3 regions of the Paenibacillus sp. FSL W8-0439 genome follow, and region 2 is predicted to be linked to each of the others. Evidence: riboswitches for the same ligand, from Rfam matches in the RefSeq annotation. Region 2 holds a riboswitch; each other region holds the start of a gene.
The links. Region 2 has a riboswitch for thiamine pyrophosphate ahead of thiC (phosphomethylpyrimidine synthase ThiC). Riboswitches for the same ligand answer to the same signal wherever they lie in the genome.
Positions count from the first base shown of each region.

Region 1 (6,392 bases), 2.3 Mb from region 2:
CCACGTTCTTGCACACTTTCTTCCTTAATATGGGCACTGATGGGGATACAGCAGCACAACGTGCGTTATTGAATTACATACCAGCTATTGTGATACTGGATTATGATGGTTATTATACGTTCGCTTCATCATCCTATAAAGATGCGTATGGACAAGCGGTTATAGGCCCCAAGTGGAGCGAAAAAAAGCCTTATGCCTATGTTGATTCCGCAGGCAATAGTGTGGGATTCACCCTGGATAATTATCTACATGCCTATGATGCGCAGAATCACAGATGGGTGGAGGGGTTTCAAAAAGAGCTTGAGGGTCAGACCCCCATTTCGTTACTGAACAATTCATTAACCTTTGAGCAAATACGCCGTTCCACCATTGTTCGCACCATTCAGGAAGATCTGGCTCGACTGATTAATGTCCATAACGAAAAAGCAGCACGGAATGGCATTTCCTATACGTTCACCCTACCACTCATTTCACAAGAGGAGTGGTATAACACAATAGATGATGTGGGTATGATCGCGTTTATCCAAGGTATTCCAGTTGGAGACAGGTATTACAATAACTATGGGTTTGGTGGTGGAAGAGTCGTCCGAAAGCAATCTATTATTGGTGGCATAGAACCGGGTACTGGAATGAAATATTTTTATAGAGATTCATATCCAACCCCTTTTCAAGCGACTGAGCGTTTTACGGATGAAAAATCTGCGGCAGCTGCTGGTTATTTTGAGTACCAATATCATAACAGCTTAAAATAATCACCCTCCGGGGTGGGTTTCGTATTATTAGGTCAACCAAAAGGTTGGCCTGTTTTAATAGGAGGTTAATATGACGTTAGCTGGGAAGAACTTTGTTTTGAAATGGGCAGAGAAATAGACGAATCTCCAAGCCAAGCCGATAGCCAATAGAAGCAGTGCCAGCCTAGTCTTTTGCCTTTTTGGTCACTGCTTTTTTAAAGAGTGAGTCAAATAAATGGAATTTAATACTCGACTTACCGGGGGAGTTCCAAAGAAGATGATACCACTTGGAAGTATGTGTTATTAAATGTAACTTTAAGTAATAACGTCTTTTGAAGTGAAGGACGAAAACGCTTGTGAATATTTTTGTCTTGGCCTCAATTAGGCTTTTGCCTATTGTTAAAGGTTTTTTAGTCCTTTATATAGGCAGCCGCATATGATAAGTAAACACTGAATCAAATAAAGGAGAATGAGTATGTACCATAAATCATGCCATCACTTTCCATGGCATATTCCTATGTATAACAGCTGTAATTACAATTATCGGAGTTATGATCCTCAATACTACAATTGGTATAATAACGACAGTAATCTCTATGAAAAGATAATATTAAGAGATTATGGACAAAGTCCATTTGTAGTGAATATGGACCTGGCTGCAAAACAAAACAAAAATTATCGTACCGCTATATGGACAGGAAAAAATTTACAAGTGACTCTAATGAGCATTAATGTTGGCGATGATATCGGTTTAGAAGCTCATCCAACAACTGATCAATTCATACGTATTGAAGAAGGTCAGGGACTTGTTCAAATGGGGGATAGGAAAGACCAATTAGATTTTCAAGTGATGGCCTATGATGGCTATGCAATTATGATACCTGCTGGAAAATGGCACAATGTAATTAATACAGGAAATATGCCCCTTAAGATATACGTTATCTATGCACCGCCTGAGCATCCATTTGGAACAGTTCATGAATCAAAAGAAATTGCCATGTCTGCTGAAAGATAAATAAATCCAATTATATTTTATTTCTTCCCGGTCCGGAACCCAGGCCGGGATAATTACATTTTCTCCATTTTATTATTCCTTCGATACTCATGAGGACTGTCTACATAGAGTTCTGTTTTTTAATTGTTATTAGAACTTATCAATTATTAAGGTATTCATTATTTGGAATTGTAAGCTTCTGCATACTAACTTCAACGCTGTTCCAACATTTTAGAACTAAGCTTGAAGCTTAAATTGCCAAAAGAAGCAAAGAAACTCCTTATGTACCTACCGAAGAGGAGCTTAAGCGCTAATTCGATATGATTTAGCAAGCGAAAAACCTTCAAGACATATTGATTGTCAATACGTTGCTATTTACCGACTTTTGGGAAGCAAGTTGACCAATATCAAGTTGGCCAATATCAATTTCTACTACTTTCAAATCCGGTTTAATAAGGGTAAGGAGGGCAAGAAAAATAAGCCATGTCCTTAGCGTATATTTTCATTAAAATGTTGGTGGAACCCTTGACTAACATTAGCTGGCTTTCTTTTTTTAGGCCTATCCATCTGAAAACCTTAAAATTCGCTGTTTTCAATGTTCCGATAAGGGTGCCGAATGTGCTACAATAAAGCTTTGAAAGAAACGAAAGATTGATGAAATAAGAACACTCGGCAGTGCCGATGACAATAAGGAGCCAAAAACAGCTTATGAGTTTATTGACTGTAGAAAATGTATCCCACAACTTTGGGGACCGTGCATTATTTAAAAATGTTTCCTTTCGATTACTTGCGGGGGAACGTGTGGGATTGGTAGGAGCTAATGGTGTTGGTAAATCGACACTCATGAACATTCTGACTGGAAAATTGCTTAAAGATGAAGGCAAAGTGGAATGGACTCCACGTGTACGTTATGGCTATCTGGATCAGCACACCAAGCTGACGCCGGGCAAAACAGTACGTGATGTATTAAAAGACGCTTTTCTTCCTTTGTTGGAACTAGAAAAGGAAATGATGCAAATTACAGACAAAATGGGAGAGGCTTCTCCCGAAGAGTTGGAAGTTTTGCTGGAACAGATGGGAGAAATTCAAGAGCAATTGGATATGGGGGATTTTTACCTCATTGATGTGAAGGTTGAAGAAATGGCGAATGGATTAGGTCTCTCTGCCATCGGACTGGATCGGGATGTAGCAGCACTTAGTGGTGGGCAACGGACAAAGGTGCTTCTTGCTAAGTTGCTGTTGGAAAAGCCAAATGTATTGCTGCTGGATGAGCCTACCAACTATTTGGATGTGGAGCATATTGAATGGCTTACGCGATATTTGAAGGATTATCCCTATGCTTTTATCCTCATCTCACATGATACTGAATTTATGAACCAAGTCGTTAATGTAATCTACCATCTTGAATTTGCTAAGATGACCCGCTATTCAGCTAACTATGAAAAGTTTCTTGAAATGGCGGATCTGAACAAAGCACAGCATATTGATGCATATGAGAAGCAGCAGGAATATATTAAGAAACAGGAAGATTTTATTCAGCGCAATAAAGCGCGCGCATCTACATCAGGCCGTGCAAAAAGCCGTGAAAAGCAGCTTGATCGGATCGAACGTATTGATAAGCCTGAAGAAGCTGTAAAGCCAACCTTTCAGTTCAAAGAAGCCCGTGCGAGCGGGAAAACGGTTTTTGAGGGTATTGATTTTGAAATTGGCTACACTCATGCCCTTTTGCCTAAAATGTCCATGACGATCGAACGTGGCGAAAAGATCGCAATTGTTGGCTGCAATGGTGTTGGTAAGTCTACGTTGCTCAAAACCATTCTTGGAAAAATACCTCCAATCAGCGGAAAAACCTATCAAGGGGATTTCTTGCAGCCTGCTTATTTTGAACAGGAAGTAAAGGCGGAGAAAATTACACCGATTGACGATGTATGGAATGAATTTCCGCATTTGAATCAGCATGAAGTACGAGCGCATTTGGCGCGCTGTGGTTTGAAGAATGAGCATATCACCCGGCCTTTGTCTGCGCTTAGTGGTGGAGAACAGGCTAAAGTTCGCCTTTGTAAACTGTTAATGCGTGAGAGCAACTGGGTACTGTTTGATGAGCCTACCAACCACTTGGATGTCAAAGCAAAGGATGAACTCAAACGCGCTTTGAAGGAATACAAAGGGACCGTATTGCTTGTATCCCACGAACCGGACTTTTACGAGGATTGGGTAACCAAAACGTGGAATGTAGAAGAGTGGTCTAGTAAAGTTAACTAAAATCCAGTTCTGACAGATTTCACACAAGGTGGGGTTTGCAGAATTAGGAAAATATGCTAAGCTATCTTTAGCTGATACAATAAAATAGTCACACTAGGGGAGCCGCCCATGCGGCTGAGACGAAAAAAATGGATTTCGGACCCTTTGTACCTGATCTGGGTTATGCCAGCGTAGGGAAGTGAGTACTGTACAAACAAGGTAGTAGCTCTTTACTTTTGTTTGCGCAGGGAACGATATACGTTTACGGATATAATAGTCCGTTCGATTTTGAACGTTTGTCAAGCCACTTCCTTTGGGAAGTGGCTTTTTGCGTTTCGTTCATCCTCATTTGTTCGAGCTTCCGTAGACGGATTACATATGATCTCCTTTCATTATTGCTGGTACATGTGACTGGCTCCGTATGATATTACCCAATAGGGAGCTGCAACAATATAGTTCAGCTTATACGATTATTTTATATTTTTTAGTCCAAGTGAGGTGAAAATGAGATCGAATTACACGTAATTACGATGGAAAGCATCTCCTGTGTGGATGTACCCCAAGTGGCTGCCGCTATTTGTCCTTATATTCATTATGTACACGCACGTTCGAAACAGAAGGGTGCCTCTGCTTTGCTTTCTTTGACTCGTAGCATGATCGAGCAGGAAGTTCCTTTGCAGCAAATTGTAGTAAATGACCGTATGGACGTAGCTTTACTTATCTTGGCAAGAGCTGTCCAGCTACCAGCTAATGGGTTATCTGTGATGGATGCGAAAAGTCTGCTTCCAGTGGGTACACGCTGTGGAGTGTCTGTACATTCCTTGGAGGAGGTGCAGACCGCTGAGCAGGGGGGAGCAGACTATGTACTATTTGGTCATGTATATGAGACCTATTGTAAGGCCGGTCTTGTACCGCGGGGTGTAGCACAGCTTGAACGCATTTGCAGATTGTCGGCCATTCCGGTGATAGCGCTGGGAGGCATACAACCTCATCATGTTCCAGAGCTCTATCATGCCGGAGCAAGCGGAATTGCGGTGATGTCTGGTATATGGGAAGCAGAGTCACCCGTTGCAGCAGCGATGGAATATAGGCGAATGGTAGATCTTGTAGTTCACGACCTGTAGCAAGAAAACGAGACGAAGGGAAAGCAGAATGCTCACCGGAGAGGAGACACGGAACATATGTCAAAGACACATACAGAGAAAAAAGCAATAGGACACGCAGAATGCTTGGTCATAGGCGGGGGTGTGATCGGCAGTGCCATTGCTTATCATGTGGCTAAGGAGGGACGAAGTACAATTATGCTGGAACGATGTATCCCCGGTGAGGGAGCATCAGGAGCAGCGGCGGGAATGCTGGCAGCGGAAAGTGAAGAGTTCTCAGACCTTGAGCTGGCACGATTTGCTCGCGCAAGTCGAGATGCATTCCCTGACCTTGTCTGTGATTTGGAGCGTTTATCGGGTATTTCAGTTGATTTTCGTACAGAAGGTTTTGTGACCCCTTTTCGTTCAGAAGCAGAGGGCCAAAGGCGCTGGAATGCTGCGAATATCCGAGAGGATGATAGCCCTATTTGGTGGGATGCCAGGGAATTGGCTCGACGGATTCCGGGCTTGGCAGATCAAGTAATTGGGGCTATATACCGATCAAAGGAGACACAAGTGGCCCCTGTTCAGCTTTGCCGTGCTTATGCAGGGGCAGCTGCGGTGCTGGGAGCAACAATATGGTCTGGAACTCATGCTGAGGAACTGATCATACAGGACGGCCGAGTTTGCGGTGTGCGAACGGATAGTGGATTTTTTTCCTGCGATCAGGTCGTGATTGCCGCAGGCTTGGACAGCTTGAAATTGCTAGAACAAATTGGATTTGATTATCCTCTTTATCCAGTCAAGGGTGAAGTGGTAGCAGTCTCCTTGAAGGACCATCCGTTGGATTATACCATTTATGCCGATGATGTTTACCTCGTGCCTAAACAGAATAACGAGCTTTGGATTGGGGCTACGAGTCTTCCACATCAATATGACAAAGAGGTGACCGTAGGAGGCTTAAAAGGACTGTTAGTACGTGCATCTGCCTGGTTGCCGCGTGTACAAGAAGCTTCTTTTATACGTGCTTGGGCGGGCTTACGTCCACAGGCAGCTGCGGAGCGTCCTTTCATTGGCCCTGTTCCTGGAGTAGAGGGCGTCTATGCTGCAGTCGGGCATTATCGTAACGGTGTCTTGCTTAGTGATGCGACTGGGCGAGCCATGGCAGCTATGCTTAAAGGGGCAGGTGCAGCTGGACTTGGAATAAGCAAATTTTCTTCTGAACTCCTCAAGGAGGAAAGCTTATGAAGCTAACCATTAACGGACAGAGCATGACCATTTCTAATCGAATCACTCATGTGGATCAATTGCTGCATGAACTTGATTTAAAGGTGAAAACCGTAG
Region 1 covers NZ_JBBPAK010000001.1:3,171,401-3,177,792, reverse strand. The annotation lists gene MKX36_RS13495 (hypothetical protein) at 1-752, shown strand, start outside; gene MKX36_RS13490 (cupin domain-containing protein) at 1,207-1,746, shown strand; gene MKX36_RS13485 (ABC-F family ATP-binding cassette domain-containing protein) at 2,434-3,987, shown strand; TPP riboswitch at 4,073-4,181, shown strand; gene MKX36_RS13480 (thiamine phosphate synthase) at 4,497-5,090, shown strand; gene thiO (glycine oxidase ThiO) at 5,148-6,296, shown strand; gene thiS (sulfur carrier protein ThiS) at 6,293-6,392, shown strand, end outside.
Region 1: it holds a riboswitch for thiamine pyrophosphate, as region 2 does, so the genes downstream of both, MKX36_RS13480 (thiamine phosphate synthase) here and thiC (phosphomethylpyrimidine synthase ThiC) in region 2, are expected to answer to the same signal.

Region 2 (6,392 bases):
TCCTCTCATGCCGGCATGCCGCTCTCGAAACGCTTGTTCCGGGTAATCCTTACCCTCTGCCGCTACATGATACAGCCCAGCGGCTCGCGCGATGGAGCCGGGCTCTTGAAAGGGAGTGGTTGAGATCAGGAAATATTGACTTTCATGTGCTGCGTGTATTACAACTCCGGCGGATTTTGGCTGTTGACGCAATGCATGACTGTGTTCAGTCAGCAAACCTAGCTGCCGTACATATTCTTGTGATTGACGGTTCGCGGTTTGCAGCAAATCGTCCAATCGACGATTTAATTCCTGTGAGGCAGGCTGTGAATTCAAGCCTGATTCAGACAACGATTTCTCTCCAGTCGCTGATGCGTCTGATCCCCTTGAATGTGCTGATGATTCATCCAGCTGGTGTGTATGTGCTTGAGGAACAGACGACTCTTTTTTCCATTGATGCTGCCATGCCTGTTCTGCCGGATCAAGCGCGCTCCGTTGCTCTTCGAGCAGCTCGATGGCGGTGCGTTCCGTTTGTTCGAATACGGTTCGCCAATCATCCAGCAGCCGCACATAAGCAGGTTCTAGCCCTTCAGTAGCAGATTTAATTACTTCCACGTGCCAACTTTCCTGCTGCTTCCAATGACGAATTTCCTCCAGCACACGTAAGGGCAGGAAAGACCCATAAGTACTCAGCATTCGTTTTTACCTCCCGTATCCCGCTATGGCTATCCGGCAGATCTAGCAGATCTGTCCTGGATGCATATGTACCCAGTATATTCGCCGTCTCACCGTGAATATGTCTATGAACTTCCTTCATCAGGTTATACCTGTTGCGCAGAACAATAATTACTCATGGAAAATAAAAAAAGAAGCCCGTCTACGGCACGGGTTAAGTGTCCATAGGCAGGCTTCTTTAAGACGATGATTACTTGTTTTGAAAATAATTTCTTACTTCGTAGTCGTTTGTTTATGGGCAGCAGCAGTGGTTTTCTTGTCCTCCAGCTCCTGCACACTGCTTAGAAATGTCGATACCCGTCGCAAATATTCACGGGGATGCTCTCTGAAAATAAGCTCATGTATCCCGTTTTTGACAATCCATACACTGGAAAGCGGGTTGGTTTGATTGGCAGCAAGCTTTTCCGCAATGGGGTAAGGAGCCTTTTCATCCTGTGTACCATGCACAAACATGATTGGAAACGGATAGTTCTCCTTTTTAACCTCTTGATATGGAATCTGATGCAAGCTGGTGCCGTTTAAGACTGGAAACAGCAACTCCAAAATTTCCAAAGACGGATGTCTCGGCAGATTAATTTGATTGTGAATGTTATGGTACAGTGTATCTGGCTCCAGCAGGAAGGTACTGTCCAAAATCATTGCGTCCACATCCTTGGTTTGCAAGCCCGCCTGAAGAGCGGTTCCTGCTCCCATAGAAAAGCCCCATACGATAATTTCCGACGAGCCGCGTTGCTTCGCAAGCTGAATCGCTCCAAGAAGCTGCTGGGATTCCGCCTTACCTCCGGTTGCGACGGCCTTGCTGTTTTGTGACGCGAATCCATAATCAAACATGACCACATTAAAGTTCAGACTGTGGGCATAATGCGCCAGATCATACATGGGAATCCAGCTTTCTTCGCGATTAGCCCCGTAACCATGACTGAAAATAATGGTTTTCCGCGATTGATCCGCCGGGATATACCAGCCTTGTACGATGCGGCTACCATCCTTGGCTGGGAAGCTGACATCTTCATAAGGCATGCCTTTGGCCTGCATCGGATTAGAGTACAAGGGTGCGACGGTGGGATTCGTAAGCACCCAGGCGATGTAAGCATGCAAGGCAATAAAGCAAAACAACAGAAAAAATACGACCGACAGCAGCAGAGCAATCACAACGTGCTTGAACCGCAGCATACGGGGATTAAAGAGTGGGGTGGACGGCTCCTGAACAGCGGTCTGTAGCTGAGCGTTGCGCTGGGATGTCGAAATCATGTAAGAGCCTCCTTATATAAAATTGATCTTCGAATCATAAAATTTAGGTATAATTCCACTTGAAAATAGTAGGGTATGTCCGTATAGATACCTATTATCGTATGATGGCTATTATCCAAAGTCAACGCCTGAACCGGAAAAGTAAAAATGATGCAAAGAATTGTCGATGTTTGTTCTTGTTCTGTAATATGGTTGTCACAAAAACATCGGTTTACAGTAGCCGCGACTATTCTATATAATTTATGTAACCATGTTTCATAGTGTGAAACGAATATGGATACAAGAGGAGCGGTTCACGATGGAAGACCGTAAATTAACCGTCCGCGCTGTAGAGCGTGCACTTGATATACTGCTGTGTTTTACCGCAGAATCTGATCTTGGTCTAACGGAGATTGCCTCCCAAATTGGTCTACATAAAAGCACTGTTCATCGTCTTTTGACTACGCTGGAGGATCGGGGATTTGTCGTTCGGAATGCCGCAACGGAAAAATATAGGCTTGGTTTTCGCATATGGGAGCTGTCCACGCATCTGTCCCAAAGCGATGAGCCGGCGGTGTTGTTACAGCCTGCAATGGAAGGACTGCGTGATCGCTTAGGGGAAACGGTCAGCTTGTACCTGCGGGATGGAAGCATGCGTATTCGCATACAAGCCGTGCAGAGCAATCAGGCGATCCGTAGGGTTGCGCCTGTGGGTGCGCGTATGCCGCTGGCTGTGGGAGCCTCCAGCAAGGTGCTGGCGGCCTTTATGCCACCGCAGGAGCTGGAGGTATTGCTAAGCAGTGAAGAATGGCCACCTTCGGTAGACCCGGATGTTTATAAAGCCCAGCTGCAGGACATCCGTGAGAAGGGCTATGCGACCAGCTATGAAGAACGTGAGCCAGGAGCTGCGGCTGTGGCCGCGCCTATTGTGAACCGAAAGGGACAGGTCACGGCGGCTTTATCTGTATCCGGCCCGGTCAGTCGACTTGCGCCCGAGACGCTGCATGAGTTTGCACCGATTTTGATCGAAGCAGCCAAGGAAATGGGGCTTATGCTTCCGTGACAGTAATCAATACAAAAGGAAAGCATACAAGGGTTGCCAAAGCTATAAATTTAAAGTAGTCTGATAGAGATGGCGGGATGTCTGTTATAGCCGCCAATTCATGTGAATAGAAAGTATCACAGTTACTAGGGGAGCCTGTAATGCGGGCTGAGATGGAATCAGGCAAGATTCCGGACCCTTTGCACCTGATCTGGATCATACCAGCGTAGGGAAGTAATCGGCCATTGAAATGTATACGCAGCTGCTGTCTACGGCCGCGCATTGGAATATGATTATTCCACGTGCGATCGGTTTGGATAGCTGTTTCGTTTGATTAGCCGGTTCCCTAGGGAACCGGCTTTTTTGCATAGATCAGCGCCACCCTGGGAATGGTTCCGGATCGGTGTGTCATTTCAACGATACGGGAGGAATGGATCATGAAACCGACAGAAACAAAAGGAACGAAAGAAACAGGAATGAAATCAGCAGATGCAGGATTGGCGGGAATAATAGAAGTAGAGGGAGAGAAAGCCAAAGCGGAGCAAGCCAGTGGGCTAAAGCCCTTTCCGGGGAGCCGTAAGGTGTATATTCAAGGTTCTCGGCCGGATATTGCTGTGCCTGAGCGTGAAATCGCGCTACAACCCACACATACGCCGCAGGGCACCGAGCATCATGAGCCACTGCGTGTGTATGATACCAGCGGTCCGATGACGGACGAAGCCTACCAGGTCGACATCCGTCAGGGATTGCCACCATTACGGCGAGCTTGGGCACTGGAACGGGGAGATGTGGAGGCTTATGAGGGCCGCGCCGTCAAGCCGGAGGATAACGGGATGAAGCCTGGTTCCAAACGGGAGACAGTGGAATTTCCCGGCGTGACCAACCGTCCGCTACGGGCTTCGCAAGGGCGTACTGTGACGCAAATGTACTATGCGCGGCAAGGGATCATTACGCCTGAAATGGAATTCGCGGCGATCCGCGAAGGTGTAGAGCCCGAGTTTGTACGACAGGAGCTGGCGGCTGGACGAGCTATTTTACCTTCAAATATCAATCACCCGGAAAGCGAACCCATGGTCATTGGACGCCATTTTCACGTAAAGATCAATGCGAACATTGGGAATTCCGCAGTTTCGTCCTCCATTGAGGAAGAAGTGGAGAAGATGACCTGGGCTGTACGCTGGGGATCAGACACGGTCATGGACCTGTCCACAGGTCGTAATATCCATACGACGCGCGAATGGATCATCAGGAATTCGCCTGTACCGATTGGAACGGTGCCGCTATATCAGGCACTAGAAAAGGTGAACGGCGAAGCTGAGAAGCTGACGTGGGAACTGTATCGAGACACGCTGATTGAGCAGGCGGAGCAGGGAGTGGACTATTTTACAATCCATGCAGGTGTATTGCTGCGATATATACCGATGACGGCGAATAGAATGACAGGAATTGTGTCCCGGGGCGGGTCGATTATGGCAGCCTGGTGCCTCGCGCACCATCAGGAGAATTTTTTGTATACGCATTTTGAAGAAATCTGTGAAATTATGAAAGCCTACGATGTGGCTTTTTCCCTCGGGGATGGTCTGCGTCCAGGGAGTATCTATGATGCGAATGATGAAGCACAATTTGCGGAGCTGGAAACGTTGGGCGAGCTCACGCAAATCGCATGGAAGCATGATGTCCAAGTCATGATTGAAGGGCCAGGACATGTCCCTATGCACAAAATCAAGGAGAATGTGGATTTACAAATGGAGATTTGTAAGGAAGCTCCCTTTTATACTTTAGGGCCGCTGACGACGGATATCGCACCAGGATATGATCATATTACCTCAGCTATCGGGGCGGCGATGATCGGTTGGTTCGGGACGTCCATGCTGTGCTACGTTACACCGAAGGAGCACTTGGGTCTGCCGAACAAGGATGATGTCCGCGAAGGAGTTATTACCTACAAAATTGCCGCACATGCTGCCGATCTGGCGAAGGGTCATCCGCGGGCACAGCAGCGGGATGATGCTTTGTCCAAGGCGCGTTTTGAATTCCGCTGGCGCGATCAGTTCAATCTCTCGCTTGACCCTGAGCGGGCATTGTCCTACCATGATGAAACGCTACCAGCAGAGGGGGCCAAGGAAGCCCACTTTTGCTCGATGTGCGGTCCCAAGTTTTGCAGTATGCGTATCACGCAGGACATTCGTGCCTATGCGGCCGATAAGGGACTGAATACTGAGGAAGCCGTTGCCGCCGGGATGCGAGAGAAGGCAGAGCAGTATCGGGAAGCTGGGCAGTAAAAATCGGTAGCGATACAAAAGTCAATCAACTGGGAAGCCTCAACGAAAATTACAGTTAAGCTCGTCAGAGGTTTATTTCCATAAACGTATGAGCAAGGTTTAGAAACGCGTGAGTAAAAAAAGGCCGTGGTTCTCTACAGTCGATGTAGAAAACTACGGCTTTTCAACTTATGTAAAACGGGATCATGCTACCGGATTAACGGAGCTTTATTTTTTACCCATTTTTTCATTCAAAATGTCCTGAAAGCTGAGCTTCTTCTCCGAGCTGTCTTCTTTCTTCTGCATACTCACCGCGTTGGCACGTTGGTATTGGTGGTGAAAAGGCATCAGGGTGTGGACAGTTAAGTTCATTGTATTCATGTGGTCATTCCTCCAATTCCATTTTGTCAAATTCAGATTGAGTTGCTTAGGACGTCTGTATAGGACTATGTATATGTACTTGATGTCGTAATGCCGTGTAGGTTGCTTGGTAATGTTTCAATCATTATACCCGCATTTATCCAAAGTAAAACGCTTTTGACATAAAACAGGAAGATGGTCGTATGTGTCCAAAATGTGTATTAGGAGGATGGTCATTTTAGGGGAAAATGTGCCTAGGGCCTAAACAAGGGCTAGAGGCCCGTTTTCTCAGTTTAGTAGTCGGGATTGTGTTTTTTTGTCGAATAACCTTGTATTAGCGGAATTTTGCGGAATTATAAGGTTGGACTAAGGCAGTCTGGTGGCGAATTAAAGTGTCAAAGATGTATTGACTTTATGTTGGGTAGTAGATACCATGAACTGGTTGTCAGCGTATTTTGGCAAGAAGAGTCAGCCAATCCATCTGGCAATTCATCCGTTGAAATGTTAGAGAGAGGATTAGAGCATATATGAAAAAAAGTATTGCAGATATCGTATTTATTATTCTGGGTGCGTTTTTTTTCGCGCTCGCTGTTAATCTGTATGTGATCCCGAATGAATTTGGTGAGGGGGGCGTTACAGGGGTCACGATCATCTTGTACTACCTGTTTCAGTGGTCTCCCTCGATCGTCAATCTGGTCATTAATGGCTTGCTGCTGATTGTCGGATATAAATTTTTGGACAAGAGAACGACTCTGTATACTATAATTGCGGTCGCTTTTAACTCG
Region 2 covers NZ_JBBPAK010000001.1:830,755-837,146, forward strand. The annotation lists gene MKX36_RS03740 (Fe-Mn family superoxide dismutase) at 1-675, opposite strand, end outside; gene MKX36_RS03745 (alpha/beta hydrolase) at 928-1,965, opposite strand; gene MKX36_RS03750 (IclR family transcriptional regulator) at 2,264-3,007, shown strand; TPP riboswitch at 3,125-3,236, shown strand; gene thiC (phosphomethylpyrimidine synthase ThiC) at 3,424-5,268, shown strand; gene MKX36_RS03760 (hypothetical protein) at 5,476-5,628, opposite strand; gene MKX36_RS03765 (YitT family protein) at 6,135-6,392, shown strand, end outside.

Region 3 (6,392 bases), 3.7 Mb from region 2:
ATCATAATTCCATTACGAAAATTAACGTCAAGATACATGCACAGTTGTAAGTAGAATTAACGATTCAAAATAGGTATTTCTCCCAGCAGATTCTTTAAGTTAATGGAATCCCACGGCATATGCTCGGTTATACCTAACCCAACTACATCAGTTTCTTCAGATAGTTCTTTAATCAGATGAAGTAGTTGAGGTATTTGCATTGTTCCCGCAGGAGAAAGATTATAGGGAGCTTCAGGGTTGGCGAATAATAAAGAACGAAATGCTTTTGGATCAAGTACATCTAAATCAAGGTGAATCGCCAGGTGCTTGATGCCGCTTTCTTTAATCCATTCTTTTATAGATGCGGTACTGCTCGTTAACTCTTGGGTCCCAGCAGTTCGAATCCCTAATCTTTGAATTACTTCAGTATCTGTTTCTGTAGTGGTAACACCTAACCTTTGAAATGTCTCTGAAAATGCTTTTGTTTCTTCTTCTGTAGGAGCTGCTAATCCAGCGATAAAGACATTTTCAGGTTTAAGAGGAATTTTCACATGTTTTGCGAACTCCTCATCTCCTTCTCCCAAAAGGTTCCCAAGCGGTAATGTATGTCCGTTATCATAGCCTACATATCTAACTAAATCACTGTGAGCATCAATCCAAATTAATCCTAATTCTCCGCCGTATCGTTCGTTTAAATAGGCAAATGGGGCTTGCTCGACTAAGCAGTCACCACCAAACATTACTATGCGATCTGGCTTATGAGCATCAATGATATGTTGAGCAGCCTCTAATTGTTCAAGTAGCTGTTTTCTCCCATACATACCGTTCTCGTTGACAAGTGGAGTTCCATCATAAGCTTGAACTGGAACTTGAATAAGGGGTTGAGCATTGTCTGGGGCTAGCCAGGCCAGCAGTTCGGCGCCAAAAGAGTAGTTAGGATTGTTTCCTCCTTGCCACTGCGGCATTAACAGGCGTATTGTTTTAGTCATATTTTCTCTCCTTTACTTCAAATTACGGTTAGTATAAACTGAACGCAAATAAAAACGTAGTACGCACTAATTTGATAGGTACTACCCGAAAGGATAGTGTGAATATGAGTATGGCTGAATTTAAAGGTAAAGTTAAAAACATTCAAGATACACCTTTTGGTTATACAGTGTCAGTTATTGGTGGTAAATGGAAAATGGTTATTATTTACCTTCTGGCCGAAAACCAAGTGGTTCGCTTTAATGATCTGAAAAGACAAATCGGAGCTATTACTTATAAAACATTGAGTTCACAGCTAAAAGAATTGGAAGCGGATGGTCTGGTGAATCGGAAAGAGTACCCCCAAGTTCCACCTAAAGTTGAGTACAGTCTTACAGAAAAAGCGGAAACACTATTGCCTGTTTTGGAAGGGTTATGTGAATGGGGAACCAAAAATCAATATAATTAAGTTTCGTTTTTTAATTGCTTTCGAATGCTATACGAATATTAGAAAAGACGATTGACATATATTTATAGTTAATCAGGTATTCTACAAGCTCAAGTGTACTGGGGATAGGAAGCTTAAAAATCAGTATCTTTTGGGGGGGATATTTTTGACTATGGCGATTATTTTATTTGTAGCGAATATTCTACTTATTCTTGTTTCAATCGTTGGTATTGTTCTGTTCATGGGGATATTGTACAGGGGGTACATTTTGCTAGGATTACTTATTGCTGAGAAAAAGAACACAAGAATTCAAGCTGTAAAAGATTAATTTTATGACAACACAGAGCCTCATTTCTACTTTATTAGTGGAAATGAGGCTCTTGCGTAAACAATAAAAGTGACATAATGGGGTGAAGGAAGGGACATAGCATTTTATAGCTTTTGGGACATCCCCGGATGTTTGATGCTTAGCACTACCTTTTTCTTTAGTTCCTCTGCAGCAGCTCGAATCTGTTTTGCCTGCGTCACAGCCGAAATCACCGCTACACCATCGGCACCCGCACCTACCACTTCCTCCACACGGTCTATCGTAATGCCACCGATCCCGACGATGGGCAGATCAATTCCCGCTTTGCGCATCTCATGCAAAATGGCTGGACCCTGCACCGCATGAGCATCATCCTTTGAGATGGTGGGATAGATGGGGCCGACGCCGAGGTAGTCCGCACCTTGCAGAATGGCTCGACGAGCTTCCTCAATCGTATGGGCGGAGACGCCAAGGATTCGGTTTCCGATCCGCGTACGCACAGAATCAGCCGATTCATCGTCCTGACCGATGTGAACACCGTCGGCGTTGAGCTCAAGGGCCAGCTCCACATCGTCATTGACGATAAAGGGGATACCAGCGTGGTGGCACAGATCTTGTAGCTGACGCGCAAGTTCAAACATAGGAACCCCTGTTAACGCGCTACGGCCCTTTTCCCGGAACTGGATCATGGTTGTGCCGCCAGCAAGAGCCTCCTGCACGACCCGACTTGGTTCCGCAAGGCAGTTCACGCTTCCAACAACCAGATACATCTGTAAATGCCGGCGCATGATCTCAGGTAATATTCGACCGCTCATTGGAGTATCTCCTGACGACGGCGGTAGGCCCAATGATTGGTTGGACCGTGTCCCTGGCCCAGATACAACGTATCTTCAATCGCCGCCTGAATGAAGGCTCTTCCATTCAAAATAGCTTCCGGTACAGACACGCCTTTCCCTAATTCAGCGGTAATCGCTGCTGAGAACGTACATCCTGTTCCGTGTGTGTGGACAGTTCGCACCCGCTTGCCGCCCAGCTCTGTGAAGGCTGTTCCGTCAAAGAGCAGGTCAATGACCTGACCGCTGTTTTCGCTCTCCTCATCGTGGCCGCCCTTGATCACAACGAATTTGGGACCCCGGCTGCTAATATGTCTCGCAGCTTCACGGCGCCCTTCCATCGTACGAATGCTTATCCCGGTTAAGGCCTCCGCTTCCGGGATATTTGGTGTGACGACCAGGGCCAAGGGGAGCAGGTCGTCGTTCAATGCCTGCACCGCTTCTGGTTGCAGCAGCTTTGCGCCCCCTTTGGCAATCATTACAGGATCGACGACAACCTTTTCCCAGCCGAACTTTCGGATCTGCTCGGCTACCAGGCGGATGATGCCTGCATCAAATAGCATGCCAGTCTTTAGGGCGTCGACTCCAAGATCTGATCCTACAGCTTCGATCTGTTGCGCTGTTGCTTCCTGTGGCAGCGGATATACACCGTGAACTCCCAAAGTATTTTGTACCGTTATGGCCGTAATAGCTGACATACCGTATACGCCAAGCTCCTGAAAGGTTTTGAGATCGGCTTGAATTCCAGCCCCGCCGCCACTGTCTGAACCGGCAATCGTCAGCGCTCTCGGTACATGCACGTCTCTCATCGCGCACCACCTGTTGTAGTTGTTCCAGCTTCACGGATCGTGACATGCCCCTCTAGCGAACCAGTATGTAGTTTGGCAAGCTCGTCGAGAAAGGCAATCTGGAAGCTGCCCGGCCCCAGCTTTGCGGTATGCGCTGCGGCTCGAGAAGCTGCTGCACCGTAAAATGCCAAACCTGCTGTGCCTGCGAGCAGCAGGTTGGGTTCAACTGCTGCAAACGCACCCAACACAGAGGTCAGCAGGCAGCCTGTTCCGGTTACCTTCGTAAGCAGCGCGTCTCCGCCACTAATCAATCGTACTTCAACCCCATCGGTGATGACGTCCTCTTTTCCAGTGATGACAACCATGGTATGGAGCGTTTGCGCAGCCCGAACTGCCAGATCGACATTACTGCTGTCAGCACTGTCGCCTGCATCTACCCCTTTAATTTCTCGGGCTTCTCCGATCAGATGAGCGACTTCGGCTGCATTGCCTCGTACTAGTGAGATGTTAACCTCGTTTAGAATTCGTAGTGCTGACTCGGTTCTAAAGCTAGTCGCTCCTGCACCGACCGGATCTAACAGAACTGGAACACCGTGAGCATTCGCCGATTGTCCAGCAAGGATCATGGCATCCACCAGCTCACGGTTTAGCGTACCGATATTTAACACGACGGCGCCCGCTATTTTGGCCATATCTGCTACTTCCTCGGGTGCATAAGCCATCACCGGGGAAGCCCCTAGTGCATATAGGCCGTTGGCTGTAAAGTTGGTGACCACCACATTGGTTATATTATGAACGAGGGGGTTGCTGTTTTGTACCTTTGTCAGGAGCGTCGAATAACTTTGTTCCCATATATTCATCATGTTTATCCTCTCTCATCTATACTGATTATTCCTAGACCGTAGCGCGCATCTGGACGGGCCATTGTTCCTGCTTATAAGCCATATCCCAGAACATATATTCCAGCTGGCAGCTTAGCATAAAATGCTCAATCATCCGCTCTCGCTCGGCAGCCGTGGCGACTTTCGCCCAAGCATCCACACGCTCTCGATATTTGAAGGTTACATCTTCAATTTGGTTGCCATAGAAGCAAATCCACTCATAGAACGGATGAGACTCGTCTGGTCTTACCTCATCCATTAGCCTGCGTCCAATTTCAAGATATGTCCATGGACATGGTAGCAGCACGGCCATGATTTCCCCAAGACTACCCTCATGTGCGACGGTCAGCATATGGCGGATATAATGATGAGCGGACGGAGCGAGTGGATATCCCTGCATCTCTTCATAGGTGACACCTGCGATAGCACAAAAATTTTGATGCGGATGAACCTCGCTGTTGAGAATAAAAGAGATCTGTTCGTTAAATACAGCCATATCCTCCCGGCTCGTGCTTTTGGAGATTGCGATGCCGTAAATCCGCATGTAGGCGTTCAAATATTCAAAGTCTTGTTTTACATAGTGAATCAGCTGTTCCCTTGTTAAATTTCCTTCAGCAATACCTCTCACAAAGGGATGCTCATAAATGGCTTGAAAAATGCCATCCGCCTGCTGACGGAGCTCTTGCGAAAAACTCATTTCCCCACCTCCAACAAAAATGGAGAATAAGAAGTCCCGTAAGATACAATTCTCGGAACAATGCCAAAAAGCCGCCCCGAAAACTGGAGCGGCTTCAACATAGGTTCAATGCGCAAAAACGCCTGAAACCCTATATAGAAGGCTCCACTTTCCTACGCTAGTACGAACTAGATCAGGTTCAAAGGGTCCAAGATTCATTCTTGTCTCAGCCATAATGGCTCCCCTAGTGGACTTTCCTATTCTTTTGACTAATACTGTACATTCGTTCCTATGTTATGTCAAACTGCTTATGCCTAGTGAAGGATTAGTGAGGGTGTTGGATTACACTTTCCACGGCTTTGACCCTCACATATTCCGGTTTCCACATTGCATCCCGAATGGCTTGCTCAATATTTGGAAGGTGTGCCTGAGCTACCTGATCCTGAATTGCGGCCTTTGCTACCGCAACCGCAACCGCAAACGAAACATCACGTAATTTTCGAATATGGGGCAGCAGTGCGCCGCCAAGTTCATTCGAATCTACGGCGTTGGCAACGGCATCAGCTGCTGCGGTAAACATGGAAGGAGTGATTCGTTTGGCCTTGACCACAATTGCGCCTAGACCCAGTCCCGGGAAAACAAAGGCATTGTTCGCCTGACCAATTTCAAATTTCGTACCGTTATAGGTGACGGGCTCAAAGGGACTTCCCGTAGCAATCAATGCTTTGCCATCAGTCCATCGTATCAAATCCTCGGGTACCGCTTCAGCCAGATTGGTAGGATTGGACATGGGCATAATGATCGGGCGTTCCACATGCTTTGCCATTTCCTTGATAATCTCTTCAGAAAAGGCACCCGCTACACCGGAAGTCCCAATTAAGATTGTAGGTTTTACCTGACGGATGACCTCCAGCAACGGTATTTTGCCGTCTTCCGATCGGGCCCATGAGCTGATTTCTTCCTTTTTACGCACATATGGTTTCTGATAATCGAGTACATCTTCCATATCGTCCGTTAATAGCCCGCGATAATCAAAGGCCCAAAACGACCTGAAAGAATCTTCTGCAGGAAGCCCGTCCTCGATCATAGCGCTCCGTATTTGGTCGGCGTTACCGATTCCTGCTGCCCCTGGACCAAAGACAAGTATTTTTTGTTCACGTAGCGGAATTTTGGTGACACCTACCGCCGAAACAATCGCAGCTAATGTGACTGCTCCTGTGCCCTGGATGTCATCATTGAAGGTGAGAATGTTTTGACCGTATTTCCCTATAATGTGGCGTGCGTTCACGCTGCCCACATCCTCCCAATGCAAAAGCGCTTTCGGGAATTGTGTTAACGTTTTGCTGATAAAGGTATCAATAAATTGATGATAGGCTTCTCCGCGAACTCGTTTATGACGGTTTCCGATGTATAGCGGATCATTCAGCAGCTTTTCATTATTCGTGCCCACATCCAGTACAATGGGCAGCACCCGCCCGGGATGAATACCTGCCGCAGCTGTATATACAGCAAGT
Region 3 covers NZ_JBBPAK010000001.1:4,484,198-4,490,589, reverse strand. The annotation lists gene MKX36_RS19230 (arginase family protein) at 57-968, opposite strand; gene MKX36_RS19225 (winged helix-turn-helix transcriptional regulator) at 1,073-1,414, shown strand; gene thiE (thiamine phosphate synthase) at 1,826-2,515, opposite strand; gene thiD (bifunctional hydroxymethylpyrimidine kinase/phosphomethylpyrimidine kinase) at 2,512-3,342, opposite strand; gene thiM (hydroxyethylthiazole kinase) at 3,339-4,184, opposite strand; gene tenA (thiaminase II) at 4,216-4,899, opposite strand; TPP riboswitch at 5,032-5,134, opposite strand; gene MKX36_RS19200 (NAD-dependent malic enzyme) at 5,204-6,392, opposite strand, start outside.
Region 3: it holds a riboswitch for thiamine pyrophosphate, as region 2 does, so the genes downstream of both, tenA (thiaminase II) here and thiC (phosphomethylpyrimidine synthase ThiC) in region 2, are expected to answer to the same signal.